2 regions of the Mixta sp. BE291 genome follow, and region 2 is predicted to be linked to the other one. Evidence: predicted binding sites of a transcription regulator. Region 2 holds the regulator's gene; the other holds the start of a gene.

Region 1 (15,065 bases), on a different contig from region 2:
GCGTCTATCAGTTCTCTGATGAAGAACGACGCCGTTATGTCGTTAAATTCTATCGTCCACAGCGCTGGAGCCGTGCGCAAATTGAAGAAGAACATCAGTTTGCGCTTGAGCTGCAGCAGGACGAAGTGCCGCTTGCCGCGCCGCTAATGCTTAACGGCAGCACCTTACATCAGCATGATGGCTTTTGGTTTGCTGTTTTCCCCAGCCTGGGAGGGCGGCAATATGAAACGGATAATGACGATCAGCTTGAGGGCGTAGGACGTTTTCTGGGACGCATTCATCAAACCGGCGAGCGGACGCTCTTTGCCGCACGTCCTGCGATGGGCTTACAGGAATATATCGCAGAACCGGCGCACATCCTGCAACAGTGTCAGCTGGTGCCTTCTGCGCTGCGCGACGCGCTCAATGCCAGCATTGCGACACTAAGCGCAACCTTGCAGAGCTGTTGGCATACCAACTGGACGCCGCTGCGTCTGCATGGCGACTGTCATCCCGGCAATATTCTGTGGCGTGACGGGCCGCTGTTTGTGGATTTAGACGATGCGCGTAACGGGCCTGCGGTGCAGGATCTCTGGATGTTGATCAACGGCGACCAGCAACAGCAGCGGATCCAGTGGGATATTCTGCTGGAGGCGTATAACGAGTACAGAGACTTCGATATTAATGAATTGTCATTAATTGAACCTTTACGTGCTATGCGCATGGTTTATTATCTGGCGTGGATTGTTCGACGCTGGCAGGATCCTGCTTTTCCGCGTAGCTTTCCGTGGATGACGGAAGAAGATTTTTGGCGCAGACAAATCGCGTCCTTCAAAGAGCAAAATACCGTATTACAGCAACCGCCACTGCGGTTAATGCCTGAATATTGATGTTTGATTATGGAGAGAGTCTCGAAATGAAAAAATTATGGCTTGCGCTGGTCGGTCTCGTACTGGCGTTCAGTGCCTCAGCTGCGCAGTTCAATGACGGCCAACAATACGTTACGCTGGATAAGCCGGTTGCCGGTAAGCCGCAGGTAATGGAGTTCTTCTCCTTTTTCTGTCCGCACTGCTATCAGTTTGAAGAAATTTATCACGTCGGCGACGCCGTAAAGAAAACGTTGCCGGAAGGCGTTAAAGTCACCAAATATCATGTCGATTTCCTCGGCGGCGACTTAGGCCCGATCGTGACCCATGCCTGGGCGGTTGCAATGGCGCTGGGCGTTGAAGATCAGGTTACTGCGCCTATTTTTGAAGGCATTCAGAAAAACCAAACCATCACCGATCCTGCCAGCCTGAAAGAGGCATTTGTGAAAGCGGCGGGTATTAAGCCAGAAGATTACGATGCGGCCTGGAATAGCTTTGCAGTAAAAGCGTTAGTTGCCCAGCAGCAAAAAGCGGCGGCAGATGTTGATCTGCGCGGTGTACCGGCGATGTTTGTTAATGGCAAATATATGGTTAACAACGGCGGCCTGGATACCAGCTCAATGGATAACTTCGTTCAGCAATATGCCAACGTTGTAAAATTCCTGGTAGAAAAACAGTAAAAACGATCTAAAAAAGACGCTGGGTTAGCCCGGCGTCTTTTTATTTCTGGCGTATACTTTCCCGCAGTCATTGCTGAAAAAGTAAACAGGGAAGGATCGGGGCTTTCAGAGATAAATTAATAACGGTTCGGCGATCAAAAAAGGATCGCTAATATTTATATCCACATTTGATCTATTTTGACTTTTCCTGGGTCTCGATCGTTTTCTTGATCCAAATGGTTGATAGAAAAAGGATAATTTTTAGCGGGCATTGTCTATTTACGTAAATAACAATACGTTAGTATTTTTGCACACAAAGTTATCCACAGGCGAGCACGCCGCATCCGGTTATTGTTTTCCGAGCCTTCTCTAAACTTCCCGCCAGGTTATTTCATATTTGTCGGCATCATGTGGCATCCTTATGCCATACCAACGATCATCCTGGAACGTGAAACTTATGGCTCAAATTGCAGAAAACCCTCTGATTCTGGTAGATGGATCTTCCTACCTTTATCGCGCTTATCATGCTTTTCCGCCGCTTACCAACAGTGTCGGGGAACCTACCGGAGCGATGTACGGCGTGCTGAACATGCTGCGTAGCTTGCTGCTGCAGTATCAACCCAGCCATGTAGCAGTGGTCTTCGATGCGAAGGGCAAAACGTTCCGTGACGAGTTATTTGAGCACTATAAATCCCATCGTCCGCCAATGCCGGACGATCTGCGCGCGCAAATTGAGCCGTTGCACAATATGGTGCGGGCGATGGGATTGCCGCTGTTGGCGGTTTCCGGCGTAGAGGCTGATGATGTTATCGGCACGCTGGCGTTGCAGGCAGAGAAGCAAGGGCGAGCGGTATTAATCAGCACTGGCGATAAAGATATGGCGCAGCTGGTTACGCCAAACATCACGCTTATCAACACCATGAACAACGCTATCCTTGGGCCGGAAGAGGTTCAGGATAAATTCGGCGTGCCGCCGGAACTGATTATTGATTTCCTGGCGTTGATGGGCGACTCATCCGATAACATTCCGGGTGTACCGGGCGTAGGTGAGAAAACCGCGCAGGCGCTGCTACAAGGTTTAGGCAGTATCACCACGCTTTATGACAACCTGGATAAAATCGCCGATCTTAGCTTCCGTGGCGCGAAAACCATGGCGGCCAAGCTGGAGCAGAACAAAGAGGTTGCGCTGCTTTCCTATCAGCTGGCGACGATCAAAACCGATGTCGAGCTTGATGTCGGCTGTGAACAGCTGAACGTCAACGAGCCGGATGTTGAAACGCTGCTTGGCCTGTTCCGCCACTATGAATTCCGCCGCTGGATCACCGATCTGCAAGAGGGTAAATGGTTGCAGGGACGGAAAAGCAACGGTGGCGCGCAAAAGGCGCTGGCAGAAGAGGCGGCACCGCAGCCGGAAAGCGTTAGCGTGCTTTCTTCCGATGGCTACGTCACGATCCTCGATCAGGAAACGTTCGACAGCTGGCTGGATAAGCTGAAGCAGAGTTCACTCTTTGCCTTCGATCTGGAAACCGATTCGCTGGATACCTTAACCGCCAATATTATCGGCTTATCTTTTGCCGTGGCACCGGGTGAAGCCGCCTACCTGCCGGTTGCGCATGATTATCTGGATGCGCCCGATCAGCTGGATCGCGATGCGGTTCTGGCGCAGCTCAAGCCGCTGCTGGAAGACAACCGCGCGTTGAAAGTGGGGCAAAACCTTAAGTTCGATCGTAGCGTGCTGAAAAACTACGATATCGAACTGGGCGGGATTAAATTCGATACCATGCTCGAATCCTATATGCTGAATACCGTAGTCGGTAAGCATGATATGGATAGCCTGGCGGCGCGCTGGCTCAACCATAAAACGGTGACCTTCACCGACATCGCTGGTAAAGGTAAAAATCAACTCACCTTCAACCAGATCGCCCTGGAGCAGGCGGGGCATTACGCGGCGGAAGATGCGGATGTCACGCTACAGCTGCATTTAAAAATGTGGCCGGAGCTGGAAAAAGAGGCGGGGCCGAAGCACGTTTTTGAAAAGATCGAAATGCCGCTGTTAACGGTGATCTCGCGTATCGAGCGTAATGGCGTACTTATCGATCAGCATATTCTGGCTAAGCACTCGCAGGAGTTAACCGCTCGCTTGAAAGAGCTGGAAGAGAAAGCGCACGAGCTGGCGGGCGAGCCGTTTAACCTCTCGTCAACCAAACAGCTGCAAACCATTCTGTTTGAAAAACAGGGCATCAAGCCAACCAAGAAAACGCCGGGCGGCGCGCCATCGACCAGCGAAGAAGTGCTGGCGGAGCTGGCGCTGGACTATCCGTTGCCCAAAGTTATCCTTGAGCATCGCGGGTTGTCCAAACTGAAATCGACCTATACCGATAAACTGCCGCAGATGATTAATCCGCGGACGGGGCGAGTGCACACTTCTTACCAGCAGGCGGTAACGGCAACCGGTCGTCTCTCCTCTACCGATCCGAACTTGCAAAATATTCCGGTGCGTAATGAAGAAGGGCGGCGTATTCGTCAGGCCTTTATCGCGCCGGAAGGCCGTCGCATCGTCGCGGCTGACTATTCGCAGATCGAGCTGCGCATCATGGCGCATCTGTCACAGGACAAAGGGCTGCTGACCGCTTTTGCCGAAGGGCAGGATATTCACCGCGCGACCGCAGCGGAGGTTTTTGGCGTCAGCGTTGATAAGGTCACTAACGAGCAGCGTCGCAGCGCGAAAGCGATTAACTTCGGTTTGATTTATGGCATGAGCGCGTTTGGCTTATCCCGTCAGCTGAATATTAACGCGGGCGAAGCGAAAGTTTATATGGATCGCTACTTTGAGCGCTATCCGGGCGTGTTGCAGTATATGGAAAACACGCGCAAACAGGCCTCTGAACAGGGCTATGTTTCTACGCTGGATGGACGTCGGCTGTGGCTGCCAGATATTAAATCGGCCAACGCGATTCGTCGCAAAGCGGCAGAGCGTGCGGCGATTAACGCACCGATGCAGGGCACGGCGGCAGATATCATCAAGCGGGCCATGATTGACGTTGATGCCTGGCTGCAAGCGCCTGATGCGCCGCAGGTCACGATGATTATGCAGGTTCACGATGAACTGGTATTTGAAATCAACGAGCAGGATATAGAACAGGCCAGCGAAAAAATCCGTCAGCTGATGGAAAACAGCATGAACCTGGATGTGCCGCTGCGCGTAGATATTGGCGTGGGCGATAACTGGGATCAGGCGCACTAAGCCTCTGATGTGGGCGCTCTTCTGGCATAGCCGCTATGCCGGAAGAACGAGCCTGTTAACATCATGTCGTTACTTAAATGCTAACGTTATGGCGCTCAAACACTTTTTTGGTAATTAAGCTACATCCATACGCTGTTTATGTGACGGCTGTTAAGAAAAAACTGCTGTTTTATGAAAATTAACTACAAAAAATTCTTTGTCGGTCAGAAAAAATCAGGTAAAGTTTACGGCGTAGGGTACAGAGGTAAGATGTTCTATCTTTCAGACCTTTTACTTCACGTAATCGGATTTGGCTGAATATTAGCCGCCCCAGTCATTCTGTGACTGGGGCGTTTTTTATTGGGCGTTCGGCAAAAAAAGGGCGCGTAATTCGCTACGCGCCCACAGGGATTATTGCCCCTCTTCTTCGACCGGCGCGTCATCCTGTGCGCTAAACCAGCTATCCAGCTTCAGGCGTAATTTATCAACACCCATTTTCTTCAACGAAGAGAACATTTCTACCTGTACATCGCCCATAAAGGCCATTGAGGCCTCGCGCACCATATTCAGCTGACTTTTACGTGCGCCTGACGCCAGCTTATCGGCTTTGGTAAGCAGCACCAGCACTGGGATTTGGCTTTGTACTGCCCATTGAATCATTTGCTGATCGAGATCCTTAAGCGGGTGACGGATATCCATCAGCACCACCAGACCTTTCAGGCATTCGCGCTTCTGTAAATATTCGCCTAATGCGTGCTGCCATTTCCGCTTCATCTCTTCCGGGACTTCAGCGTATCCGTAGCCCGGTAAATCGACCAGACGGATACCTTCCTCAACCTGAAACAGGTTAATCAGCTGCGTACGGCCAGGCGTTTTACTGGTGCGCGCCAGGCTTTTTTGGTTAGTCAGCGTATTCAGAGCGCTGGATTTACCTGCATTAGAGCGGCCTGCAAATGCCACTTCAATACCGACGTCAGCCGGAAGGTGACGAATATCGGGGGCGCTGGTAACGAAATGGGTGACGTGATAATTCCAGCCAGACAAAATAGTAACTCCTGGAGAGTTCATTGAGTTTAATGGCGTGATTATACCCTTAAAGCACGTAAAGCGCTTCCCGGGACGGTTGACTAAAAAAATTGTAAGATATTTGCCATAATTATTGCCAGTTATTGACGTTTTTAAACGTCGAGCCAATTAATTTTTCTTTCATATTCAAATTATTAGACTGAATCATGTAAAAAAAGGTTTCAGAAATCCTTTAGGTACCTTGTGAGTTTTGCTTATTCGTCTAAAGTAATTCACAGAGTTTGGATGGCTCACTTCAGGATGAAGCGCTCAGGGAATAGTCAGGAAAACAAAGAGCCAGGAACAGGACAAGGTGCCAGGAATGCGCCGTCACGGAAAAGGAAACGCTCAGGGTGAGAGCGTAATGCATACGGAAAAACCGGGACGTTGACTGCATCAGGGACGTAAAAGGAAGGTTGTCCTTCTACGGAAGGTACGAAAAAAGGCGACAGGGTGACCTGCCGCCTTTTTTCTTTGTGCGCTTTCTGCTAGATTCCGCCGCAATTCTATACTAAAGAAAAACCCCGGATAAACGATCATGAAACCTGCACATAAGCCACAAAGTAGCGCTGCGCCAAAAGTGAAACGCAAATCGCACGAAGACAAAAATCAGGAAGCGCGCGATCGTAAGCGCGACAAAAAGCGTCGCGGCCATGCAGCAGGTAGCCGCGCGAATCCTGTTACCGCTCAGAACAGCAAAAACGGTGCGGCGAAAGAGAAAGACCCGCGTATCGGCAGTAAAAAACCGGTGCCGTTATTAAAAGAGGGCGTTGCCGTTGCGAAGCCGATCAAAAAAGCGCCCGTTGAGCAGAAGCCGTTAATGGAACCGACAGAAGAACTGGCGATGCTGGAAAATGACGAGCGTCTTGACGCACTGCTGGATCGCCTGGAAAACGGCGAAGTGCTGTCGGCGCAGGATCAGGCGTGGCTCGATCAGACGCTGGACCGTATTGATGTTCTGATGGAGCAGCTCGGTATTGGTCTGGACGATGAAGAAGAAGATGAAGCAGATGAAGATATGTATCGTCTGCTGAAAGGCGAGAAATAAGCTCGCCGCTCTAAATTGACGGGAACGGACGAAAGCGCCTCTCCCGTCAGCCGGGTATTCGCTTATGTTTTGGCCTGGATCAATTATCGCCATTTTATTGGCATGTTATCTGTTTTGGCTGTTTGTTAAACTACGCCGCCTGACGCAGCTGAAATCACGCTTGCGCCGTGCTACCGCTAACCGGCAGCGCCAGGCCTCCTTGCCCTTGACGCGGCCCGTAAGGCGTCGTAAATGGAAGGAGTGAACATGTCAATGCCGTTAACCGAGTGGGATCAGGCCCTGATCGAGAAATACAACTATGCCGGGCCGCGCTATACCTCTTATCCCACCGCGCTGGAATTTACTGAAGGCTGGAGCGAAGCGGCCTTTCAGCAGGCTGCCCAGCGCTATCCCACGCGGCCGCTTTCTCTTTATCTCCATATCCCTTTCTGCCATCGCCTTTGTTATTTTTGCGGCTGCAATAAGCAGGTAACGCGCCAGATGCATAAAGGCGATCGTTATCTGGATGTGCTGGAGCAAGAAATTCGCCAGCGCGCAGCGCTATTCCGTGACAGAACCGTTACCCAGATGCACTGGGGCGGCGGCACGCCAACCTGGTTAAGCAAGGCGCAGCTGAGTCGCTTAATGGCGGTGCTACGTGAATGCTTTCATTTCAACAGCGAGGTGGAGATCTCCATTGAGATTGATCCGCGTGAGCTGGAATTAGATATTCTCGATCATCTGCGGGCGCTGGGCTTTAATCGCCTGAGCATGGGCGTGCAGGATTTCAACAAGGTGGTGCAGGAGCGCGTCAACCGCGTTCAGGATGAAACCTTTATTTTTGCGCTGATCGCGCGGGCGCGCGAACTGGGCTTCACCTCCAGCAATATCGATCTGATCTACGGCCTGCCGATGCAAACGCCGGAAAGCTTCGACTATACCTTACAGAAGGTGGCCACCTTGCGGCCCGATCGCCTGAGCGTATTTAACTATGCGCACTTGCCGACGCTGTTTGCCGCTCAGCGGAAAATCAAAGATGAGGAGCTGCCCAGCCCGGGACAAAAGCTGGTGATCCTGCAACAAACGATCGCCACGCTGACCGCGCAGGGTTATCACTATATCGGGATGGATCATTTCGCCCGCCCGGATGATGAACTGGCTATTGCGCAGCGCGAAGGGAGACTGCATCGCAATTTTCAGGGTTACACCACGCAGGGCGAGACCGATCTGCTGGGCATGGGCGTGTCGGCTATTAGTATGCTGGGCGACTGCTATGCACAAAACCAAAAAGATTTGAAAGCCTACTACGCCAGCGTAGAACAGCAGGGGAACGCCTTATGGCGCGGGCTAACGCTCAGCCAGGATGACTGCCTGCGCCGTGAGGTGATCAAAGCGCTTATCTGTAACTTTTCGCTCTCATTTCGCGACATTGAAGCGGCGAGCGGCATCACCTTCACCGACTATTTTGCCGACGATCTGGCCTTGCTTGCGCCGCTGGCGGCGGATGGGCTGGTGGAGATACACAAGGACGGCCTGCAAGTGACGCCAAAAGGGCGCTTGCTGATTCGTAATATCTGCATGTGCTTTGATGTTTATATGCGGCAGAAGGCGCGACAGCAGCAATTCTCGCGTGTGATCTAACCATGCGGAACAACAAAAGGCCGGTGCAGACCGGCCTTTTTGTTAACTGAAAAAATTAACCATTACGGCACACAGCACCGCCGCTAACGCAGTTTGCGGTGAGTGACCGACAGCTGCATCACCAGCAGCGCTCAATGAGATCAACAGCGATTCGAGCATGATAAGCCTCCCGATAACCGCTCAAAATGATACTGAACGGCATCGAGGTGTAAAGAGCAAAGCGCAAGTATTGTGCAAAAAACAGGCTTTTTTCCGCTTACTCCATGCCCAGTTCTTTCAGCTTGCGCGTCAGGGTATTACGTCCCCAGCCCAGCAGGCGCGCCGCTTCCTGCTTGTGCCCTTGCGTATGGCGCAGCGCCGTAGTAAGCAACGTGCGCTCCATCTCCGGCTGTGCTTCAGAGAGTAAATTTTGATGACCGGAACGCAGCGCCCGATCGGCCCATTGCGCTAACAGCGTGGCCCAGCTATCGGGCAGTGATTGCGCCGCCGTATCGCTGGTGGTGCTCTCAAACAGCTCAGGCGGCAGATCCTGAATCAGCACCTCCTGACCTGCGGCCATCACCGTCAGCCAGCGGCAGGTATTCTCCAGCTGGCGCACGTTACCGGACCAGTGCAAACGCGTCAGCGCCGCTTCGGTCTCCGCATGCAGGATCTTGGCTTCCACGCCCAGTTCACGCGCGGCAACCTGCAGGAAATAACGCGCCAGCCGTGGAATATCTTCCCGTCGCTCGCGCAGCGGCGGCAGATGTACGCGAATCACGTTCAGGCGATGGAACAGATCTTCCCTGAACTTTCCTTGCTGGACGCGCAGCTCCAGATTCTGGTGCGTTGCCGCAATAATACGCACATCGACTTTCACCGGCGCATAGCCGCCGACGCGGTAAAATTGCCCGTCCGCCAGCACGCGTAGCAGACGCGTTTGCACATCCAGCGGCATATCGCCGATTTCATCCAGAAACAGTGTCCCGCCGTCCGCCTGTTCAAAACGTCCCTGCCGGATCTGATTTGCGCCGGTAAATGCGCCTTTTTCATGGCCGAACAGCTCCGACTCAATCAGGTCTTTCGGGATTGCCGCCATATTCAGCGCAATAAAAGGGGCTTTAGCGCGCGGGCTGTGGCGATGTAATGCGTGCGCCACCAACTCTTTGCCGGTTCCCGATTCACCGTTAATCAGCACGCTAATGGAAGAGCGTGAAAGCCGGCCGATAATGCGGAAAACATCCTGCATTGCGGGCGCTTCGCCAATAATATCGGTTGTCGGGCCGCTGACTGGCCGATCGCGCGGCTGCTGCTGCTCCTGATAATGGCTGATGGCGCGATCCACCAGCGCGACGGCTTCATCAATATCAAACGGCTTGGGCAAATAATCAAAAGCGCCCTGTTGATAAGCGCTGACTGCCGCATCCAGATCGGAGTGCGCCGTCATTATGATGACCGGTAGCATCGGATGCCGCTGTTTAATTTGTTTTAGTAACGCCAGGCCATCCATGCCAGGCATACGGATATCTGACAATAAAACGTCTGGCGTTTTGCTGGCGAGCGCGTCCAGCACGTCATTGCCACTGTCAAAAGTGGCACAGCTTAAACCGGCCCCAGTAAGTGCGCGTTCAAGCACCCAGCGGATGGAGCTATCGTCATCGACGACCCAAACTATCCCTCGTTGCATAGAAACCTCTACTTACGAATCGGCAGGTAAATCGAAAATTCGGTATGGCCTGGCCAACTGCTAAATTCTATTTTTCCGCAATGCTGATCGATCAGGCTGCGGGCGATGGAAAGGCCCAGCCCGGTGCCGCCCTCTCTGCCGCTCACCATAGGGTAGAACAGCGTATCCTGTAGCTGTGTTGGAATGCCTGGCCCGTCATCCTCCACGTCAATCCGCGCCACCAGCCGGTAACGGGTGCCGTGCAGCGTAAGCTGAAAAGCGGTGCGGGTGCGCAAGGTAATGGTGCCGCCTGCTTCGCCCAGCGCCTGTAGCGCATTGCGTACCACATTCAGTAAAACCTGTTCTATCTGGTCGGGATCGTGCGGCAGCTCCGGCAGGCTGGGATCGTAATCACGTACCAGAGTGATATTCTGCGGCAGCTCCATCTTGACCAGATTTACTACACGCTCCGCCACCTGATGAATACTTTGCGTGACGTGCATCCCCGGCTGCTGCGGCCCTAACAGGCGGTCCACCAGGTTACGCAGCCGATCGGCTTGCTCAATAATCACTTTGGTATATTCCGTCAGCGACGGATCGGGCAAGGCTTTCGCCAGCAGCTGTGCTGCGCCGCGCAGTCCGCCCAGCGGGTTTTTAATTTCATGGGCCAGCCCGCGCACCAGATCGCGCGCCGCAACCTGCTGCGCATGCTGGATCTGCTCCTGACTGAGGCGACGTTGATTATCCATCGGCGCCATTTCCAGCAGAATCAGGCCGTCCGGCAACCGCTGCGCCGTCAGCGACATAATATGGGCGCGTCCATCCACCACCAGCGTTACTTCGCTGTCGGTAAACCCCTGACCCGCAGCCAGGCTTTCTTGCATAACGGCAATATTCAAAGAGAAATAGCCCATCAGCTCCGGCAGCGGCGTGCCAAAAAGCTTACGGGAACTTTGCGCTAACAGCTGCTGCGCCGCTGGATTGGCGTAATGGATAACCAGCTCATCATCAATCAGCAAGATACTGTTAATCAGGGAATTGAGAATCTGCCCGGCATCGGGCAACAGGCCAGTTGCCATACAGCGTTCTCCTGCACCATTTTAGTGCATTATAGTTTCGGCTTTGATAACGCGACATTCCGACCGTTGGTAAGGTGGAGAAAAAAGCCCATCCGAAGATGGGCTAAAAGTTTCCACGGCAACAAAACTCAAACCATTAAACGCTGTAGTAAAGCTCAAACTCTACCGGATGCGGCGTCATGCGCACGCGATCCATTTCAGACTTACGCAGCTCGATGTAGGCTTCAATCGCTTCATCGGTGAACACGCCGCCACGGGTCAGGAACTCGCGGTCTTCGTTCAGCGCGTTCAGCGCTTCTTCCAGCGAACCGGCCACTTTTGGAATTTCAGCTTCTTCTTCCGGCGGCAGGTCATAGAGGTTTTTATCCATCGCGTCGCCAGGATGAATTTTATTGATGATGCCGTCCAGGCCAGCCATCAGCAGCGCAGCAAACGCCAGATACGGGTTAGCCGCTGGATCCGGGAAGCGCGCTTCGATACGGCGGGCTTTCGGGCTGGAAACCACCGGAATACGGATTGAGGCGGAGCGGTTACGCGCAGAGTAGGCCAGCATCACCGGCGCTTCGTAACCCGGCACCAGACGCTTGTAGGAGTTGGTGGTTGGGTTTGCCAGGGCGTTGATGGCTTTAGCGTGCTTGATGACGCCGCCGATATAGAACAGCGCCATTTCAGACAGGCCGCCATATTTGTCGCCAGCGAACAGGTTGGTGCCGCCTTTTGACAGAGACATGTGGCAGTGCATGCCGGAACCGTTATCGCCATACATCGGCTTCGGCATAAAGGTGGCGGTTTTGCCCCAGGCGTGCGCGACGTTATGCACGACATATTTGTAGATCTGGATTTCGTCCGCTTTCTTCACCATGGTGTTGAAACGGGTAGCCACTTCGTTCTGACCAGCGGTAGCCACTTCGTGGTGATGCGCTTCAACCACCAGACCCATCTGCTCCATGGTTAAACACATGGCAGAACGGATGTCCTGTGCGGAATCAACCGGCGGAACCGGGAAGTAGCCGCCTTTCAGACCCGGACGGTGACCTTTGTTGCCGCCTTCATATTCTTTGCCGGTGTTCCAGGCCGCTTCGATATCATCGATAGCAACATGGGAGCCGGAAGTGCTGCTGCCGAAACGGATATCGTCAAACAGGAAGAATTCTGGCTCAGGGCCAAACAGTACGGTGTCGGCGATGCCGGAAGAGCGCAGGAAATCTTCAGCACGCTTGGCGATAGAACGCGGGTCGCGGTCATAGCCCTGCATGGTGCCTGGCTCAAGGATGTCACAACGGATGATAAGCGTAGAGTCTTCGAAGAACGGATCGAGCACGGCAGTGGTTGCGTCCGGCATCAGCACCATGTCTGATTCATTAATGCCTTTCCAGCCGCCGATGGAGGAGCCATCGAACATTTTGCCTTCTTCGAAAAAGTCTGCGTTGACCTGATGCGCCGGAATCGTCACGTGCTGTTCTTTACCTTTGGTATCGGTAAAACGCAGGTCAACAAACTTTACTTCGTGTTCGTTCATCATCGAGAGAACGTGTTCAGCAGACATACTCAACTCTCCTGGTAATTGTCATTGTCGTCGTGGAAAGAGAACTTCAGGCTGCCAGACGCGTAAAGATTGGCGTACAGCGGGCAACTAAGTACTCAGACAAGCTATCAACCGTTGTGGAAACTGTCGTTTTGGCTTAAGCAGATTAAAGCGAATTTTGTGCCAACTTTTTTATTCTGGCCAAAAAGCGCTATTATACGCGCTCTCGTCACACGAGGGATGCACCATGATGGATATCGCGCACCATTATAGTGCAATTGAGTGGAGTTTGAGCACTGTTATGGTGCAGTTGAGCAATCGGGTGCATTTTTTGCACTGAAAGTGGTGTTTAAGGCAAGCCTTGCAGCATTCTTTCTTTGATATTTGTGATCCTGTTCAGTCCTTCGATTAATCCGTGTACAATAGCGCGCTATTTCTAATGCCTGAGGCAAAGCTGTGATCGAAAATTTGCGTAACATCGCCATTATTGCGCACGTTGACCATGGGAAAACCACCCTGGTCGACAAACTGCTGCAACAGTCTGGTACTTTTGATGCCCGTACTGAAGCAACTGAGCGTGTAATGGACTCCAACGATTTGGAGAAAGAGCGTGGGATTACCATCCTCGCGAAAAATACCGCCATCAAATGGAACGACTATCGTATCAACATCGTTGATACCCCGGGACACGCCGACTTCGGTGGTGAAGTTGAGCGCGTAATGTCCATGGTTGATTCAGTGCTGCTGGTTGTCGACGCGATGGACGGCCCTATGCCGCAGACGCGTTTCGTGACCAAGAAAGCCTTTGCTCATGGCCTGAAACCGATCGTGGTTATCAACAAAATCGACCGTCCGGGCGCACGTCCTGACTGGGTTGTTGATCAGGTGTTCGACCTGTTCGTTAACCTCGACGCGACCGACGAGCAGCTCGATTTCCCGATTATTTACGCTTCTGCACTGCAGGGTATCGCTGGCGCCGACCATTCTGAAATGGCCGACGACATGACCCCGCTGTACCAGGCAATTGTTGAACACGTTCCGGCACCAAACGTTGACCTGGACGGCCCGCTGCAGATGCAAATCTCCCAGCTGGACTACAACAACTACCTGGGCGTAATCGGTATCGGTCGTATCAAGCGTGGTAAGGTAAAACCGAACCAGCAGGTTACGATTATCGATAGCGAAGGCAAAACGCGTAACGCGAAAGTCGGTAAAGTGCTGGGCCACCTGGGTCTGGAGCGTATCGATACCGATCTGGCTGAAGCGGGCGACATCATCGCGATCACCGGTCTGGGCGAGCTGAACATCTCTGATACCATCTGCGATACGCAGAATGTAGAAGCGCTGCCGCCGCTGAGCGTCGATGAGCCGACCGTAACCATGTTCTTTAACGTCAACACCTCGCCGTTCTGCGGTAAAGAAGGTAAATACGTTACTTCACGTCAGATCCTGGATCGTCTGAAGAAAGAGCTGGTACACAACGTTGCGCTGCGCGTTGAAGAAACCGAAGATGCGGATGCGTTCCGTGTTTCCGGTCGTGGCGAGCTGCACCTCTCCGTACTGATCGAAAACATGCGTCGTGAAGGCTTTGAGCTGGCGGTATCCCGTCCGAAAGTTATCTTCCGCGAAGTTGACGGTCGTAAGCAGGAACCGTTTGAAAACGTGACGCTGGATATCGAAGAACAGCATCAGGGCGCGGTTATGCAGGCGATGGGCGAGCGTAAAGGCGACATGAAAAACATGGACCCGGATGGCAAAGGCCGCGTACGTCTTGACTACGTGATCCCAAGCCGTGGTCTGATCGGTTTCCGTAACGAATTCATGACCATGACTTCCGGTACTGGCCTGCTGTACTCCACCTTCAGCCACTACGACGACGTGCGTCCGGGCGAAGTGGGTCAGCGTCAGAACGGCGTGCTGATCTCTAACGGCCAGGGCAAGGCAGTTGCCTTCGCACTGTTTGGTCTGCAGGATCGCGGCAAGCTGTTCCTGGGTCACGGCGCAGAAGTTTACGAAGGGCAGATTATCGGCATTCACAGCCGCTCTAACGACCTGACCGTAAACTGTCTGACCGGTAAAAAACTGACCAACATGCGTGCATCGGGTACGGACGAAGCGACTACGCTGGTACCGCCGATCAAGATGACGCTGGAGCAGGCTATCGAGTTCATCGATGATGACGAACTGGTTGAAGTAACGCCGACCTCCGTACGTATTCGTAAACGTCACCTGACGGAAAACGATCGTAAACGCGCTTCACGCGGCAGCAAAGACGTTTAACGTCTCGCTACAGCGTGCATAAAAGCCGTTAAATGGCCCCGCAAGGGGCCATTTTTACTTCTGCTGCCTGATTTTT
Region 2 (17,768 bases):
CGCCCATACGAATCAGCTCAGGGATATGCATAAACCGGTTTTCGAAAATGGTTTCGATAATCACGCCGGTTCCTTCCGCCACCAGGTTCAACAGCGTAAACTGCGCCTGCATATCGGTTGGGAAACCCGGATGCGGCGCGGTACGCACGTTCACCGCTTTAGGGCGCTTGCCGTGCATATCCAGACTGATCCAGTCTTCGCCGGTTTGGATTTCCGCACCGGCCTCACGCAGCTTCGCCAGTACCGCATCCAGCGTATCAGGCTGCGTTTTATGACAAACCACCTTGCCGCCGGAAATCGCCGCAGCAACCAGGAAGGTGCCCGTTTCAATGCGATCGGGCAGGACGCGATAGACGCCGCCGCCTAAACGCTCAACGCCTTCAATCGTAATGCGATCGCTGCCCGCACCGCTGATTTTCGCGCCCAGCGTATTCAGGAAGTTCGCCGTATCGACGATTTCCGGCTCGCGGGCGGCGTTTTCGATCACGGTGGTGCCGGTCGCCAGGGTTGCCGCAGACATAATGGTGACGGTCGCGCCGACGCTGACTTTGTCCATGACAATATGCGCGCCTTTCAGCCGCCCATTCACTGACGCTTTTACATAGCCCTCTTCCAGCTTGATTTCCGCGCCCAGCTGCTCCAGGCCGGTGATATGCAAATCAACCGGACGCGCGCCGATAGCGCAGCCGCCAGGCAGAGAAACCTGTCCCTGACCAAAACGCGCCACCAGCGGCCCCAGCGCCCAAATCGAGGCGCGCATGGTTTTCACCAGCTCATAAGGGGCGCAATAGATATCAACCTTACTGGCATCGAGATGCACCGAGCCATTACGCTCTGCTTTCACCCCAAGCTGGCTGAGCAGCTTCATGGTGGTATCAATGTCCTTCAGCTTCGGGACATTCTGAATCTCTACCGGCTCTTCAGCCAGCAGAGCGGCGAACAGGATCGGCAGCGCGGCATTTTTAGCGCCGGAGATGGTGACTTCACCGCTTAGCCGGGTTGGACCCTGTACACGAAATTTATCCATTGCAACTGCTCTCTGTTGTCAGAACTGAAAAGGCCATTGAGCGGCGGACCATAAGCCGCCTCAACGGCTTAAAAACCGTTTAGCTTACGATCGCGTTCCCACTCTTCGGGCGTGTAGGTTTTGATGGATACGGCATGAATACGGTTATCAGCGATATATTCCATCAACGGCGCGTAGACCGTTTGCTGTTTTTTCACGCGGCTCAGCTCAGCGAATAATTCGCCAACGGCGATAACCTGAAAATGGCTGCCGTCACCGCTCACATGCACTTCTTTTAATGGCAGTGCGTTCATTAGCACTGTCTGAATTTCGCTATTTTCCATGATTTTTTTACATTCGGTTGATGATAAACAGGCTGTCATATTAGTTGAAAGCGCATTTATCTTAAACAAACAAAAAGCCCCTGACATTGCAGGGGCTTACGGGAATATCTAACGCATTCAGGCAGGATTTTCAGCAGAAACAATAATCTGCTGTAGATTATAGAGCGTAATCAGAGAGCGTAATTTATCTGTCACGCCGCTGAAAACCGGGCTGGCGCCCTGCTGTTGCGCAATCTGACGCAGATGCACCAGCAGCGCTAACCCGGCGGAATCCACGCGCTGCAGCCCGGAAACGTCGATCACCGCAATGTTTTGCATGGTGGTTTCCCGCTGTTGCCACAGGCTGAGTAGCGTCTCGCGATCAAGCTCACCGCGCAGATAGAGCGTTGTTGCCTCCACCTGCCAACTCAGAAGATCAGCCATTTTGGTTCTGATCCAGCGTGATAGGCTGCGCGGCATATTTTTTCAGCTGCTGCGTCAGTCCATCGATGCCTTTGGTACGCAGAATGTCGCTCCACTCATTCTGTTTGGTGGTGATCATGCTGATCCCTTCGGCGATCATGTCATACGCCTGCCATTCGCCGGTGCGGCTGTTTTTACGCCACTGGAAATCCAGACGAACCGGAGGACGACCGTTGGGATCGATAATGCTGACGCGAATCGCCACGATCTTCGCATCGTTCAGCGGCTGTTCCGGCGCGATTTGATAGGTTTGTCCATGATAGAGCGCCAGCGCCTGGCCGTAGGCCTGGGCGAGATAGTCGCCAAACGCGGCGAAATAGGCTTCACGCTGCGCCGGTGTCGCTTCACGATAGTAGCGGCCCAGCACCAGCGCGCCGGCATATTTTACCTGTACATAAGGCAGCAGCTCCTGACGTACGATGTCGCGCAGATAGTTAGGATCCTGCTTGATTTTCGGCTGCTCGTTTTTCAAACGGGTAAAGGTTTTTGCCGCCGCCTCATCCATCAGCTTGTAAGGGTTGGTTTGGTCTGCCGCCGTTGCCGCCAGCGGTGCGATCACCAGCATCGCGACCATCAGTAAACGTTTAAACATACGTATAGCCTCTTAAGGTTGTACCGGGTTATCCGAAACAGGAGCCGCAGGCGCGTTGGGTTCCTGTTGGTTAGTGGATTTATCGTCGCCGCTCTTATACAGGAACTGACCAATCAGGTCCTCCAGCACCAGCGCTGACTTGGTATCCTGTAGCGTATCGCCATCCTTAAGAATGGCGGTGCCCATATCAGGATCGTCAAAACCTACGTTTAACGCCAGATACTGCTCACCCAGCAGCCCCTGGGTGCGAATCGCCAGCGAGCTGGTATCGGGCAGGTGATTGTATTTATCTTCAATTTGCATGGTGACACGCGGCAACAGCGATTTCTCGTCCAGCGAAATTTCCGTCACGCGGCCGATCACCACGCCGCCGATTTTAACCGGAGAGCTGGTTTTCAACCCGCCGATATTGTCGAAGGTGGCATAAAGCTTCCAGGTGGGCTCAGTGCCCAGCGATTTCACATCCGCGACGCGCAGGCAGAGAAACAGAACCGCGATCAACGCCAACAGCATGAACGCCCCAACGCCAATTTCACTTTTTTTCGTTTGCATTGTCTTAGTTCCCAAACATCAGTGCCGTCAGCACAAAATCTAATCCAAGTACTGCCAGTGAGGAGTGTACTACCGTACGCGTGGTGGCCCGGCTGATCCCTTCTGAGGTCGGAATCGCATCATAGCCATTAAACAACGCGATCCAGGTGACCGTAAGGGCAAACACCGCGCTCTTGATCAGGCAGTTAATAATATCGGTGCGGAAATCTACCGCGTTCTGCATCGCCGACCAGAAAAATCCAGTATCGATGCCTTTCCAGCTCACGCCTACCAGCGCCCCGCCCCAGATACCCACGGCGGTAAAAATCAGCGCCAGCAGCGGCATACTGATAAAGCCAGCCCAAAAGCGCGGCGAGATCACCCGCCGCAGCGGATCGACCGCCATCATCTCCATACTGGAAAGCTGCTCCGTGGCTTTCATCAGGCCAATTTCGGCGGTTAACGCCGATCCGGCGCGTCCGGCAAACAGCAGCGCCGTCACTACCGGCCCCAGCTCGCGCAGAAGCGACAGCGCCACCAGCATACCGAGACTGGTTTCCGCGCCGTAGGTAGTTAGCACCAGAAAGCCCTGCAACCCCAGCACCATGCCAATAAATAGCCCTGACACCAGAATAATCAGTAACGAGCGCACGCCTACGCTGTACAGCTGCTTTACCAGCAGCGGAGCGTGTTTACGAAATTGCGGTTTGCCGGCCAGCGCGTGAAACAGCATCAGACCGGCGCGGCCAAACGAGGCACAGGTTTGGATCCCCTGGCGACCCAGCAGCGCCAGCGCATTTAAAAACATCAGCTTATTAACTCCCTGAACCGGTCAAATCGGCAAAATAGTCACCGGCCGGATAGCGGAAAGGCACCGGCCCATCAGCAATCCCATCGATGAACTGGCGTACGCGTGCGTCAGGATTCTCCCGCAGCCCCTGCGTGGTTCCCTGAGCAATAATTTTTTGCCCTGCAACAATATAGGCGTAATCGGCGATGCTCAAGACTTCAGGCACATCATGTGAAACCACAATGCAGGTCATGCCCAGTGAATGATTCAGTTCATCTATCAGCTTCACCAGCACCCCCATGGTGATCGGATCCTGGCCGACAAACGGCTCGTCGAACATGATCAGATCCGGCTCCAGCGCAATCGCGCGCGCCAGCGCGGCGCGGCGCGCCATACCGCCGGAAAGCTCAGAAGGCATTAATTTGGCCGCGCCGCGCAGCCCTACGGCTTCCAGCTTCATCATAACCGTGCTGTGCAGCAGCGGCGCGGGCAAGCGCGTATGCTCCCGCAGCGGCCAGGCAACGTTTTCATAAACGTTAAGGTCGGTAAACAGCGCCCCGGACTGAAACAGCATGCTCATGCGTTTGCGCGTTTCATACAAACGCGAGCGGGAAAGCCGGGGAATATTTTCGCCGTCGAACCAGATATCACCGCTATCAGGCTGCAGCTGGCCGCCAATCAGGCGCAGTAACGTCGTTTTACCGATACCGGAAGGACCCATGATGGCGGTAACCTTCCCTTTGGGCACCGTTAACGAGATATTGTCGAAAATGGTGCGATTACCACGGGTAAAGCTTACCCCGTCGACCTCAACCAGATTCGTGGATGGCTGTTGCATTGATACCTCTGTTATCCATTTTAGGCGATGCAAATCATTTATGTTAATCACACCCTACTAACAATAGTCGCGAGTTTTGCAGAAATCAGACGCTTCATCATAGCGAAAACCGGCATATGTTTTACTTTTTGCTCGCAGACGGTCAAAATCATCACCATTCATTCTGTCGCCTGCAAAATGACGAGTCTGGCAAACCGACGAGTATAACCGATCCAAGGATTTTTCATGCTTTTAGCCGCTGCACTGTTAGTTATCGGTTTAGTTTTACTGGTCTATGGAGCCGATCGTTTAGTGTTTAGTGCCGCCATTCTCTGTCGCTCGCTGGGTATCCCTCCGCTGATTATCGGTATGACTATTGTCGGCATCGGCACCTCGCTGCCTGAGCTGATTGTCTCCGTTACGGCCGCCACGCATGGGCAGATGGATATGGCCGTTGGCACGGCGATGGGATCGAATATCACCAATATCCTGCTTATTCTTGGCGGCGCGGCGCTGCTGCATCCTTTAACGGTGCATTCCAATCTGGTGCGACGCGAGCTGCCGCTGATGCTGCTGGTAACGTTACTGGGCGGCCTTATGCTGTGTGATAGCCAGCTCAGCCGTATTGACGGCGTCGCGCTGCTGGCGTTTGCCCTGTTTTATCTGCTGTTTATTATTCGTATTGCCCGCCGTGCGGAACGCAATAACAGCGATACGCTGACGCGGGAGCAGCTGGCTGAGCTACCGCGTGATGATTCAGGCAATACGGTGGCTTTTTTATGGCTGGCGGTGGCGTTGATTATTTTACCAATGTCGACCCGCATGGTGATCGATAACGCCACGGTGATTGCCGACTATTTTGGCGTCAGCGAGCTGGTGATTGGCTTAACCATTATTTCAGTTGGCACCAGCCTGCCGGAGCTGGCAACCGTGATCGCGGGCGCATTAAAAGGGGAAGATGATATTGCCATCGGCAACCTTATCGGCTCCAACATTTATAATCTGGCTATTGTGCTCGGGCTCCCGGCATTGATTCAGCCCGGCGCGTTCGATAGCGCTGCTTTTGAGCGCGATTACTGGGTGATGCTGGGCGTCAGCGCCCTGTTTATGCTTATTTGCCTGCAGCGCAGCCGTCGTATTGGCCGTCGCGCCGGGGCAATTTTACTGGCCGGCTTTATTGCCTGGGTAGCGCTACTCTACCTGCAGCCATTTAGTCTCAACGGATAAAGGACTGAATATCAATGACTCACATCATGCTCGAGCCGGGATTTGATTTCCAGCAGGCCGGTAAAGAAGTGCTGGAAATTGAACGCCAGGGGCTGGAACAGCTCGATCAATACATCAATGATGATTTTACCCGCGCCTGCGAAATGATGTTTTATTGCCAGGGAAAAGTGGTGGTGATGGGCATGGGCAAATCGGGGCATATCGGCAAGAAAATGGCGGCAACCTTTGCCAGCACCGGCACCCCCGCTTTTTTTGTGCATCCCGCCGAAGCCAGCCACGGCGACCTGGGAATGGTCAGCAGCAGCGACATTGTGATCGCGATTTCCAACTCCGGCGAATCAAACGAAATCCAGGCGCTGATCCCGGTGCTGAAACGGCTGAAAGTGGCGCTGATTTGCATCACCAGCCGCCCGGACAGCAGCATGGCGCGTGCCGCGGATCTGCATCTGTGTGTTAAAGTACCGCACGAAGCGTGTCCGCTGGGCCTGGCGCCGACCTCCAGCACCACGGCGACGCTGGTCATGGGCGATGCGCTGGCGGTAGCCCTGCTGAAGGCGCGCGGCTTTACTGCCGAAGATTTTGCTCTTTCTCACCCTGGCGGCGCGCTGGGCCGTAAGCTGTTACTGCGCGTCAGTGATATTATGCACGGCGGCGATGAGATTCCCCATGTCACCCAGGAAGCCTCACTGCGTGATGCGCTACTGGAAATCACGCGCAAAAACCTCGGTATGACGGCGATTGTCGACGATCTGATGCATATCCAGGGGATTTTTACCGATGGCGATTTACGCCGCGTCTTTGATATGGGCATCGATTTTCAAAATGCCTCAATCGCCAGCGTCATGACGCCGGGCGGCATCCGCGTAAAACCCGGCATGCTGGCCGTGGATGCGCTAAACCTGATGCAAAATAAGCATATCACTGCCGTGATGGTCGCCGATGGCGATCGGTTGATCGGTATTGTACATATGCATGACATGCTGCGCGCAGGCGTAGTATAAACCGGATGGAAACAAGAATGAGGCAAGAAACAGACGTTGTGGAAACCTGCTACGGCGCGGTAAGCCAGGATGTCATCACACGCGCTGGTGCGATCCGCCTGCTGATCTGTGATGTTGATGGCGTCATGTCCGATGGCCTGATCTATATGGGCAACAGCGGCGAAGAGCTAAAAGCGTTTAACGTGCGCGACGGTTATGGCATCCGCTGCCTGCTGACCTCCGATATCGAAGTAGCCATTATTACCGGCCGTCGGGCTAAGCTGCTGGAAGATCGCTGCCAGACGCTGGGCATTACACATCTTTACCAGGGACAGTCCGATAAGCTTTTGGCCTTCCGGGAACTTCTGGATAAACTGTCGTTAACGCCCGATCAGGTTGCCTATATTGGCGACGATTTAATTGACTGGCCGGTGATGGCGCAGGTCGGCTTAAGCGTTGCCGTCGTTGATGCCCATCCGCTGCTGTTAGCGCGCGCCCGCTATGTCACCCGCATCGCCGGTGGACGCGGCGCCGTACGCGAAATCTGCGATCTTATTTTGATCGCCCAGGATAAGTTTGATGATGCCAAAGGGCAATCGGTATGAGTAAAACCAGGCGTTGGATAACGCTATTATTGACGTTGATTGCCATTATCTTGATCGGCTGGAACCTTACCGGTAACGACGACGATCGCGGTCAGGTGGAAACAAACGGCCAGGAACCCACCTATACCAGCGCGAATTCCAGTACCGTGGTTTATAACCCCACCGGCAGCCTGAGCTATAAGCTGGTGTCGGATAAGGTGACCTACTTTTCCGCCGATGAGATCAGCTGGTTTGATAATCCGCTGATGACCACCTACGACGAAAATAAGATCCCGGCCTGGTCAGTACGCGCCGACAAGGCCAAACTGACAAAAGATCGCATGCTCTATCTCTATGGTCACGTTGAAGTGAACAGCCTGGCTAAAGATGCCCAGCTTGAGCGAATCAAGACCGATAATGCGCAGGTAAACCTGGTGACGCAGGATGTGATGTCCAACGACCAGGTCACTCTTTATGGCCGCAGCTTTAATTCCACTGGTATGAAGATGCGCGGTAATTTACGGACGAAAACGGCCGAGCTGATTGAAAAGGTCAAAACAAATTATGAAATCAATGAACAACCAAAGCCTTAAATTGTTGCTACTCGGCACGCTGCTGGCCGCCAGCATTCCGGCCTTTGCCTTAACCGGCGACTCGGAAAAGCCGGTTAACATCGACTCAGCCAATCAGGCGCTGGATATGCAGGGCAATGTCGCCACCTTTACCGGCAACGTAATCGTGACCCAGGGTTCGATTAAAATTACCGCCGATAAGGTGGTGGTCACGCGTCCCGGCGGCGACAGCCAAAAAACCATTGTGGATGCCTATGGCAACCCGGCTACCTTTTATCAGCTACAGGATGATGGCAAACCGGTAAAAGGCCATGCGGCAAAAATGCGTTATGAGCTGGCGAAAGATTTCGTTGAGCTTACCGGCAATGCCTATATCGAGCAGCTGGACAGCAATGTCAAAGGCGACCGCATCACTTATCTGGTTAAAGAGCAGAAAATGCAGGCCTTTAGCCAGGGCAATAACAAGCGTGTCACAACGGTGCTGGTGCCTTCGCAGTTGCAGGACAAACCCGCTTCCTCCCCCAGCCAACAGAAGAGCCGCTGATCCCTATGGCAACACTTATCGCTGAAAATCTGGCAAAAGCTTATAAAGGCCGTCGCGTCGTCGAAGATGTCAGTCTGCAGGTTAAATCAGGCGAAATCGTCGGCCTGCTCGGCCCGAACGGGGCGGGCAAAACTACCACGTTTTATATGGTGGTGGGGATTGTGCCGCGTGATGCGGGGCGTATCGTTATCGATGAAGAAGATATCAGTATTCTGCCGCTGCACGCCCGCGCCCGACGCGGCATTGGCTACCTGCCGCAGGAAGCCTCGATCTTTCGTCGTCTGAGCGTCTATGACAACCTGATGGCCGTGCTGCAGATCCGTGACGATCTCACCACCGAGCAGCGTGAAGATCGCGCCAAAGAGCTGATGGAAGAGTTCCATATTGAGCATCTGCGCAATAGTCTCGGCCAGGCGCTGTCGGGCGGCGAGCGCCGTCGTGTTGAAATCGCGCGTGCGCTGGCGGCGAATCCTAAATTTATCCTGCTGGATGAGCCCTTTGCCGGTGTTGACCCCATTTCCGTTATCGATATCAAAAAGATTATCGAGCATCTGCGCGACAGCGGGCTGGGCGTACTGATCACCGACCATAACGTGCGTGAAACGCTGGCGGTGTGCGAACGCGCCTACATCGTCAGTCAGGGGCGTTTAATCGCCCATGGGACGCCGGAAGCGATCCTCGCCGACGAACAAGTGAAACGTGTCTACTTGGGTGAAGAGTTCAGACTCTGATATGGTGTCAGTTATCACGGTGTTTTATCAGGAATCTTTATTCTGAATATGAAGCAAGGTTTGCAACTCAGGCTCAGTCAACAGCTGGCGATGACGCCGCAGCTACAGCAGGCGATTCGTTTGCTGCAGCTTTCTACGCTGGAACTGCAACAGGAGATACAGCTGGCGCTGGAGAGTAATCCGTTGCTTGAGCAGACCGATATCCATGAGGAAGTCGACACACGCGAGTATGCCGAGAGCGAAGCGCTCGATACGCGTGAGGCGCTTGAGCAGAAGGATATGCCGGAAGAGTTGCCGCTGGATGCCACCTGGGACGAAATCTATACCGCCGGGACGCCGTCAGGCACCGGCAATGATTATCGTGATGATGAGCTACCGGTTTATCAGGGCGAGACCACGCAAACCTTGCAGGATTACCTGATGTGGCAGGTGGAGCTGACGCCGTTTAGCGATACCGATCGCGCGATTGCCACCTCAATTGTCGATGCCATTGACGATACTGGCTATTTGACCGTGACGCTGGATGAGATCCGCGACAGCATCGGCGATGAGGATGTGGCGCTGGATGAGGTCGAAGCGGTGCTGAAGCGCGTTCAGCGTTTCGATCCGGTTGGCGTCGGCGCGCGTAACCTGCGTGACTGCCTGCTGGTGCAGCTTTCGCAATTCACGCGCGATACGCCTTTTCTTGCTGAGGCGCAGCTGATTGTCGATCACTATCTCGATCTGCTGGCGAACCATGACTTCCGCAGCCTGATGCGCGTGACGCGCCTGAAAGAAGAGGTGCTGAAAGCCGCGCTGGCGCTGATTCAGTCGCTGGATCCACGCCCTGGTCAGTCAGTTAACACCCGCGAGCCAGAATATGTCATTCCTGATGTGCTGGTGCGTAAAGCGGGCAACCGCTGGACGGTTGAGTTAAACGGCGACAGCGTGCCCCGCCTGCAAATCAATCAGCAATATGCCGCGCTGGGCAGCTCAGCGCGTAGCGACAGCGATAGTCAGTTTATCCGCACCAATTTGCAGGATGCGAAATGGCTGATTAAAAGTCTGGAAAGCCGCAACGATACGCTGTTAAAAGTCACGCGCTGCATTGTTGAGCAGCAGCAGGCTTTTTTTGAACAGGGCGAAGAATTTATGCGTCCGATGGTGCTGGCCGATATTGCGCAGGCCGTTGATATGCATGAATCCACCATTTCCCGCGTTACCACGCAAAAATATCTGCACAGCCCACGCGGCATTTTCGAACTGAAATACTTTTTCTCCAGCCATGTGAATACCGAAGGCGGCGGCGAAGCGTCGTCCACCGCCATTCGTGCGCTGGTGAAAAAGCTGATCTCGGCGGAAAACCCCGCCAAACCGCTAAGCGACAGTAAGCTGACCAGCATGTTGTCTGAACAAGGCATTATGGTGGCGCGCCGCACCGTCGCGAAGTACCGCGAGTCTTTATCCATCCCGCCATCAAACCAGCGCAAACAATTGGTTTGATCATCACTGAGAAGGAAGACGCTATGCAACTCAATATTACCGGGCAACACGTTGAAATCACGACCGCTTTACGTGATTTTGTGAACACCAAATTTGCCAAGCTGGCGCAATATTCCGACCGAATAACCCAGGTTCATATTGTGCTAAAGGTAGAAAGAGTGCAGCAAATAGCGGAGGCGACGGTGCATGTCAGCGGCGGCGAGCTGCACGCAACGTCGGAAGCTGATGATATGTACGCGGCGATTGATGGCTTAATTGATAAGTTGGCGCGCCAGCTAACCAAACATAAAGACAAGTTAAAACAACACTAATCTTCACACCGCTGAAGGAAAAACAGGTCGTTACGTTGCCGGATACGGTAACATGCGCAGACCGGGGGCGAGCTTTTTCGCCCCGTTTTTCCATTCACGCAGGCTGGCGAAGTTTTTGCTGCTTTTCTCGTTGCAAGACGCGTAAAGTAGCGCGATATGCCAGTAAATGTGAACACGCAAGTGAAACTATGATGAATAACGAACTCTCACTGGAACTCAGCTCTGTACTTAGTCTTGACTGTACCCGCAGCGGCGTGCATTGCCAGAGTAAAAAGCGGGCACTGGAAATCATCAGTGAACTGGCCGCCAAACAGCTCAACCTGCCCCATCAGACAGTTTTTGAAGCTATTCTGACGCGCGAACGCATGGGCAGTACCGGCATCGGTAACGGTATTGCTATCCCTCATGGCAAGCTGGAAGAGGATACGCTGCGTGCCGTTGGCGTGTTTATCCGCCTCGATCAACCTATTGCTTTTGACGCCATTGATAACCAGCCGGTGGATTTGCTGTTTGCCTTGCTGGTACCGGCGGATCAATGTAAAACACATCTACATACCCTTTCACTGGTAGCAAAACGACTGGCTGACAAAACCGTTTGCCGTCGTTTGCGGGCTGCGCAAAGCGATGAAGAGCTGTATGAAATCATCACGGCGCCGCCAGAAGAAAATCACTAATTAGTCAGCTTGCACTTTTGCCCGTGCCGGGTTGCCTGGTTATCACGGGTTGAATGGGGAGATAACTTAATGGTGCTGATGATCGTCAGCGGTCGTTCAGGCTCAGGGAAATCCGTCGCGTTACGCGCGCTGGAAGATATGGGTTTTTATTGTGTCGATAACCTGCCGGTCACGTTATTGCCGGAGCTGGCAAGCTCGCTGGTCGAACGCAATATTTCTGCGGCGGTCAGTATTGATGTCCGCAATATGCCGGAATCGCCAGACGTGCTGGAAAAAGCGTTAACCAGCCTGCCCAATAGCTTTTCACCTCAGCTGCTGTTTCTGGATGCCGATCGCAATACCTTGATCCGCCGCTACAGCGACACGCGTCGTCTGCATCCGCTCTCCAGTAAAAATCTTTCGCTGGAAAGCGCCATTGATGAAGAGAACGATCTGTTAGAGCCGTTACGCTCACGCGCCGATCTGATTGTTGATACCTCGGAAATGTCGGTGCATGAATTAGCGGAAATGTTGCGTACCCGCCTGCTCGGCAAACGCGAGCGTGAACTGACCATGGTGTTCGAGTCGTTTGGCTACAAGCACGGTATTCCTATCGATGCCGATTACGTGTTTGACGTGCGCTTTCTGCCGAACCCCCATTGGGATCCAAAGCTGCGCCCGATGACCGGCCTTGATCGTCCCGTGGCCGCCTTCCTCGATCGCCATACGGAAGTACATAACTTTATCTATCAGACGCGCAGTTATCTGGAACTCTGGCTGCCAATGCTGGAAACCAATAATCGCAGCTACTTAACCGTCGCCATTGGCTGTACTGGCGGTAAGCATCGTTCTGTTTATATTGCCGAACAGTTAGCGGATTACTTCCGCTCACGCGGGAAAAATGTTCAGTCCCGCCATCGTACGCTGGAAAAACGCAAATCATGACCGTCAGGCAAACCGTTGAAATCAAAAATAAGTTGGGCATGCATGCGCGCCCGGCCATGAAGCTGTTTGAGCTGGTACAAAGTTTTGATGCTGAAGTGCTGCTACGCAATGAGGCGGGCACCGAAGCTGAAGCCAGCAGCGTTATCGCCCTGTTGATGCTCGATTCGGCTAAAGGCGGTCATATTGAGATTGAAGCCAGCGGCCCGCAGGAGCAACAGGCGCTGGCCGCCGTGATCGAACTGTTTGAGGCGGGTTTCGACGAAGAGTAACGTTACAGTTTATGCTGTTGGATAAATCTCACGCCGCCCAGCTGACGCATCTGCCGCATAATCCACGCCTGACGCTGACGCACATAGCCTGAAGGCGCATCGGCGCGAAAGCGCAGCGGGTTCGGCAGCACCGCCGCCAGCAGCGCCGCCTCTGATAGCGTTAGCTGGCTGGCGGATTTATGAAAATAGCGCTGTGAAGCGGCTTCCACGCCATAGATGCCATCGCCAAATTCAGCAATATTTAAATAGACGGTAATAATACGCTTTTTGCTCCACACGCTCTCCAGCCCCAGCGTGAGTCCCGCCTCCAGCCCTTTACGCAGCCAGCTGCGCCCATCCCACAGAAACAAATTTTTCGCCGTTTGCTGCGATAATGTGGAAGCGCCACGCATACGGCCGTTCTGATTATCGAGCACCGATTCAATCGCTTCGACATCAAAACCCCAATGAGACGGAAATTTTTGATCTTCAGCGGCAATCACCGCCAGCGGCATCCATGGCGAAATCTTATCTCTGGCGACCCAGTCAGAATGCGCAACCCAGGAAAAATCACCGCTTAGCCACGCCGAAACCTGACGTTCTGCCATAACGGCGGAAAACGGCACCGGCAAAAAGGCAAAAAGTGCAATGCCTGCCAGCCAGACGCCAACGATAGCGATCACCACGCGCGCCAGCCAGCGCCGGGTTATGCTTAGGATCCCCCCTTTATTTTTCTTCATTTTCTCTCTTCCATTACTGTTTTTTTCACTTATTAATCACGGTTGTTATTGCTTTCTTTTGCCCGGTCAGCCGCAGGCGTAAACGTCGCTAAAAAACGGTTTTTTCTCTCTTTATTTTCTGATTCATAAGTTCAGAGCTTGTAAAATTCTTGTTACATCAAAGAGTTCCGCCTCGAAGGAATCGGTTCCAAAGTTTAACCCCTTTGCTACTTTATGGCGAATAGGCCAAAAAATGCGCTGGTGAATCATCAGAAAAAACATTTAAATAATTTATAATTAGGGTGATAAACCAACATCAGAAAGGGCAAAAACACAAAATTAACTGAAGTAAATTACGCTATAACCAGCGCTAAGATCTCCTTTTCGCTCTTTTAATTGATCTTTTTTGTGCCTTTGTTTACAAGTCATTACTGGCAAGTAAATAATACACCTTAAGCCCCATGGCGGCGCTATTTACCTCCGTTTCTCCACTATTACCCCAGCGGGATAAAACCTTTAAATCTAGTTACTTAAATAGATAACAGCACAAACTAAATCAGGGGTTCCTGATAAAAAGGGATAACTTAAGCCTGGCTTCTTAAGATGCAAAGATTTTTGCAATGAAATCCTTTACAAAAACTCGAATTGACGCCAAGATAGGGCCTCAGTTAATTCCTTACTTGACTGTGTTAGCAAATTAATGTTTTCTGTATGCAGACGCTGGCGCACATCACATATTTTAATGAATCATTTAACAGATACGTTGAGATTTGCTAAGGTGTGACAAAGCGTTACCCAATACCATGCTTGTGCCGCTTGTTAACTCTTTTAAGAAATGGCCTGAGCAAACCTTTTCCCTGGTGTTGGCGCAGTATTCGCGCACCCCGGCACAAGCCGGGGTCATTTTTTTCAACGTCCCGCTTCCTGTTGTTCAATCCATTCACGTAATACGGCTACATCGTGCCGCCACTCCTGGTTGAGTTCGTCAATCCATTCCTGAACGTTATCCCACCATGCAGGCAATTCCGGACTTTGGATCTGTTTCGCTAACTGTTGCAGATGCTGTAAACCAACCGAACCCGCCGCACCTTTGATTTTGTGCCCTTCTTCAGCGATGCCCTTTTGATCGCGCGCCATCATGTTGGAATCCAGCACCGCCAGATAACCCGGCATTAGCTGTTCAAACATATCCAGGCTACGGGTAATCAGGGAGGGACCCACCAGATCGATATATTGCTCCAGCATCGGCAGATCAAGTAACGACAGCTTCTTATCATCCAGCTGCGCGTGCGGTTCGCTTAGCGCGCTCTCCTGATAGTCCCAAAACTTTTTGATCATCGCGGTTAAGGCTGGCACCGCCAGCGGTTTACTGAGCACATCATCCATGCCGACATCCAGATACTCTTTTTTATCTTTCAGAACGTTTGCCGTCAGCGCCACCAGCGGCGGTAACCGCTGCCCGCTAAAACGTTGATGGATCGCGCGCGCCACGTCCAGGCCGGTCATATCCGGCAGCTGAATATCCAGCAGCACCAGATCAAACTCATCAGGATCGAACATATCCAGCGCCGCCTGGCCAGTCATCGCGACCTCAACGCTGTTTCCCAGCTTCTCTAACACCGAACGCGCGACAATAACGTTTAACTCAATATCCTCCACCAGCAGCACATGCAGCGCAGGCAGCGGCATCTCATCCGCTGGCATCTCATCTTCTACTTCTTCTGCAATTTGCGGCGCGCTCAGCGTTACCGTAAAGCAGGCGCCCTCACCCGGCTGGCTGCGCACAGTGATATCGCCTCCCATCGCCTGAGCCAGACGGCGCGACACCGCCAGGCCAATGCCGGTGCCGGTCGCCGGTTTACCGCCGTGCTGATCTTTCACCTGATAGTACATTGCAAAGATTTTGTCCTGCTCATCCAGCGGGATGCCCATCCCTGAGTCTTCCACTTCAAAGCGCAGCGTTTCCGCTTCGTAGGCCACGCGCACGATGATTTCACCCTGTTGCGTAAACTTCACCGCGTTGCCAATCAGGTTCCACAAAATCTGCCGCAGGCGCGTGCCGTCGGCGATGATTTTATGCGGCAGCGGAAGCCGCGGTTGCAGGACAAATTTCAATCCTTTCGGCTGGGCCAGCAGGCCGGAGAGGTTTTCGAGATCGGCAAGGAAACCGGTAAAGTCGAGCGGCTGGTTATCAAGCTGTACCTTGCGGCGTTCGATTTTATCCATCTCAATGACATCATTAAAAATATTGCCCAGGGTGATGGCGGAGACATGAATGGTTTTAAGGTATTTCAGCTGTTCCTGATTAAGGTCAGTATCCAGCAGAATACGGCTAAGCCCAACGATACCGTTCAGCGGCGTACGCAGCTCATGGCTGATGGTTGAGATAAAGGTGGTCTTCTCACGGCTGGCGCTCTCCAGCGCATCCTGATAGCGCTTACGCTCCGTAATATCGCGTCCAAAGCCCATCAGGCCGCTGCGTTTGCCCACGCGGTCATAATAGGGCACTTTACGAATTTCAAAGCAGGCCTTGCGCCCATCGGGATATTGCAGCCACTGTTCATAGGTCAGGGAAACGTTATGGCGGAACACCTTCTCATCGGTTTCCAATACCTTGGTCGCTGCGTCTTCATCGTAAACATCTTTTGGCGTCAGGCCGATCAGCTGTTTTTCGCTTTTTCCGGTCAGCAGCTCCATTGCCCGGTTGCAGCCGGAAAACTGCTGATCGATATTGCGGTAAAACACCAGATCCGGCGAAGCATCAAGGAAAGATCGCAGGAAAGAGGATTGCTGCTCCAGTTCGATTTGCGCCTGTTCACGGCGCGCCATTTCCTCTTTTAGCTTATCCACCACCAGTAAACGCGCCTCTTCCGCTTTGATACGGTCGGCGATCTCCTGGTTAAGCTGGCTGATGGTTTGCTTCATCTGCTGGTTCAGTTCCAGGTCGCGGTGACGCATCTCTCCCAGCTTATCCACCAGCCGGGCCAGCCGCTGGCGCGACTCTTCCAGCTGCTCCACGACCACCGACAAGAAGTAGACCGCCCAGGGGGTAATCAACAGCCCAAAAAAAACGGAGCGCACCATATCAATGCTTTCCACATGACCGCGCAGCAGCATGGTGACCGCCATCTGCACCACCATCGCCAGCACAACCAGCGCCGACGCCAACAGCAGTGAAAAGCGTATCAACCCCAGCTTTACCATTAAATCGACATAATATTGCGCCAACAGACGAATTTGTTTCATATCAGCTTCCTTCCGAGTCTCTTTTTCCATCATAACCCACTTTACCGCCAGCGGGACGTGGCAAGCTCAAACTCACGTTCACCAGAAAAATAGTCGGGACTGCACGATTAAAGTGCAAACAAAGCCTGTTTTCATCGCTAATCAATGTTAGCAATTTAAAAACGTTGACTATTTTATGGAGTCGCATACATTGAAAGACCCTGTTTCCACACGCTGCTTTTTCTCACTCCGCTGCTTTTCAAGGCAATGCCCGTGCAATGTCTTCCGCTTTCTTTTATCGCAACGAATAATCATTCAGATTAAGAAGATTTTTAGTCATTATTGGCTTAATTAATTTTCCTTATGTTGTCGCGTTGATTCCGGTAAAAAAACCAACATAAGAAAAACAGATGCATTCGGCACTCCACAGGATTTTAATAGCAGATAATACTGTAATACGCGCCAGCTCTAGCATGGTGCAGCGATTTGACCGCTGCACTATAGTGAGACAGCTCACATTCCATAATGAGGCAGGCCATCGCTTCCCGGCACAAAAAAACCGTTAAATTTCTTTAAAAACAATAAATTAACTAAACAAAGCCTGAAAAAGCATAAGTAAGAACGCTATTTGACCTCTTTACGCTTTCCCGATAAGTTGGAAATCCGCTGGAAGCTTTTCGGATGGGTGTTCCACTCATCATATTTATGCAGTAATTGAGATTCCCTCTGAAACAAGTCCGCAATACTTGTGACACCGATGCCTGAGGCTATGAATGGGAGCAAGCGACACGTGCGCGTACAGACGCAATCCTGCCGCCAGCCCTTTCTACGCCTGCCATCGGCGACGGGAATCCGCAGAGCCTGGGGAGGTTCACTGAAATGTTGTACGATAAATCCCTTGAAAAGGATAACTGTGGTTTCGGCCTGATCGCTCATATTGAAGGCGAACCCAGCCATAAAGTAGTGCGCACCGCGATTCACGCCCTGGCTCGTATGCAGCATCGT

The links. Region 2 encodes sigma-54, which starts transcription at its own class of promoters, with help from an activator protein. Its sites were predicted from a motif close to GTTGGCACANNTTTCGCTNT; they were not measured.
Region 1: glnA (glutamate--ammonia ligase) is a predicted target of sigma-54. The motif match lies at 12,878-12,897, and genes of this name have one in related genera.

What each region holds. Positions count from the first base shown of each region.
Region 1 covers NZ_JAVDXN010000009.1:115,084-130,148, reverse strand. Annotated here, with positions in the region: gene J2X14_RS18215 (serine/threonine protein kinase) at 1-869, shown strand, start outside; gene dsbA (thiol:disulfide interchange protein DsbA) at 896-1,525, shown strand; gene polA (DNA polymerase I) at 1,962-4,748, shown strand; gene spfP (small protein SpfP) at 4,998-5,045, shown strand; gene yihA (ribosome biogenesis GTP-binding protein YihA/YsxC) at 5,139-5,795, opposite strand; gene yihI (Der GTPase-activating protein YihI) at 6,328-6,840, shown strand; gene hemN (oxygen-independent coproporphyrinogen III oxidase) at 7,087-8,460, shown strand; gene J2X14_RS18185 (YshB family small membrane protein) at 8,503-8,619, opposite strand; gene glnG (nitrogen regulation protein NR(I)) at 8,717-10,126, opposite strand; gene glnL (nitrogen regulation protein NR(II)) at 10,135-11,184, opposite strand; gene glnA (glutamate--ammonia ligase) at 11,321-12,730, opposite strand; gene typA (ribosome-dependent GTPase TypA) at 13,166-14,989, shown strand.
Region 2 covers NZ_JAVDXN010000003.1:486,973-504,740, forward strand. Annotated here, with positions in the region: gene murA (UDP-N-acetylglucosamine 1-carboxyvinyltransferase) at 1-1,027, opposite strand, end outside; gene ibaG (BolA family iron metabolism protein IbaG) at 1,096-1,350, opposite strand; gene mlaB (lipid asymmetry maintenance protein MlaB) at 1,468-1,773, opposite strand; gene mlaC (phospholipid-binding protein MlaC) at 1,766-2,404, opposite strand; gene mlaD (outer membrane lipid asymmetry maintenance protein MlaD) at 2,417-2,956, opposite strand; gene mlaE (lipid asymmetry maintenance ABC transporter permease subunit MlaE) at 2,961-3,743, opposite strand; gene mlaF (phospholipid ABC transporter ATP-binding protein MlaF) at 3,751-4,563, opposite strand; gene J2X14_RS09850 (calcium/sodium antiporter) at 4,789-5,769, shown strand; gene kdsD (arabinose-5-phosphate isomerase KdsD) at 5,784-6,770, shown strand; gene kdsC (3-deoxy-manno-octulosonate-8-phosphatase KdsC) at 6,788-7,354, shown strand; gene lptC (LPS export ABC transporter periplasmic protein LptC) at 7,351-7,926, shown strand; gene lptA (lipopolysaccharide ABC transporter substrate-binding protein LptA) at 7,898-8,449, shown strand; gene lptB (LPS export ABC transporter ATP-binding protein) at 8,455-9,180, shown strand; gene rpoN (RNA polymerase factor sigma-54) at 9,229-10,662, shown strand; gene hpf (ribosome hibernation promoting factor) at 10,686-10,973, shown strand; gene ptsN (PTS IIA-like nitrogen regulatory protein PtsN) at 11,165-11,647, shown strand; gene rapZ (RNase adapter RapZ) at 11,717-12,571, shown strand; gene npr (PTS phosphocarrier protein NPr) at 12,568-12,840, shown strand; gene mtgA (monofunctional biosynthetic peptidoglycan transglycosylase) at 12,843-13,559, opposite strand; gene arcB (aerobic respiration two-component sensor histidine kinase ArcB) at 14,448-16,784, opposite strand; gene gltB (glutamate synthase large subunit) at 17,643-17,768, shown strand, end outside.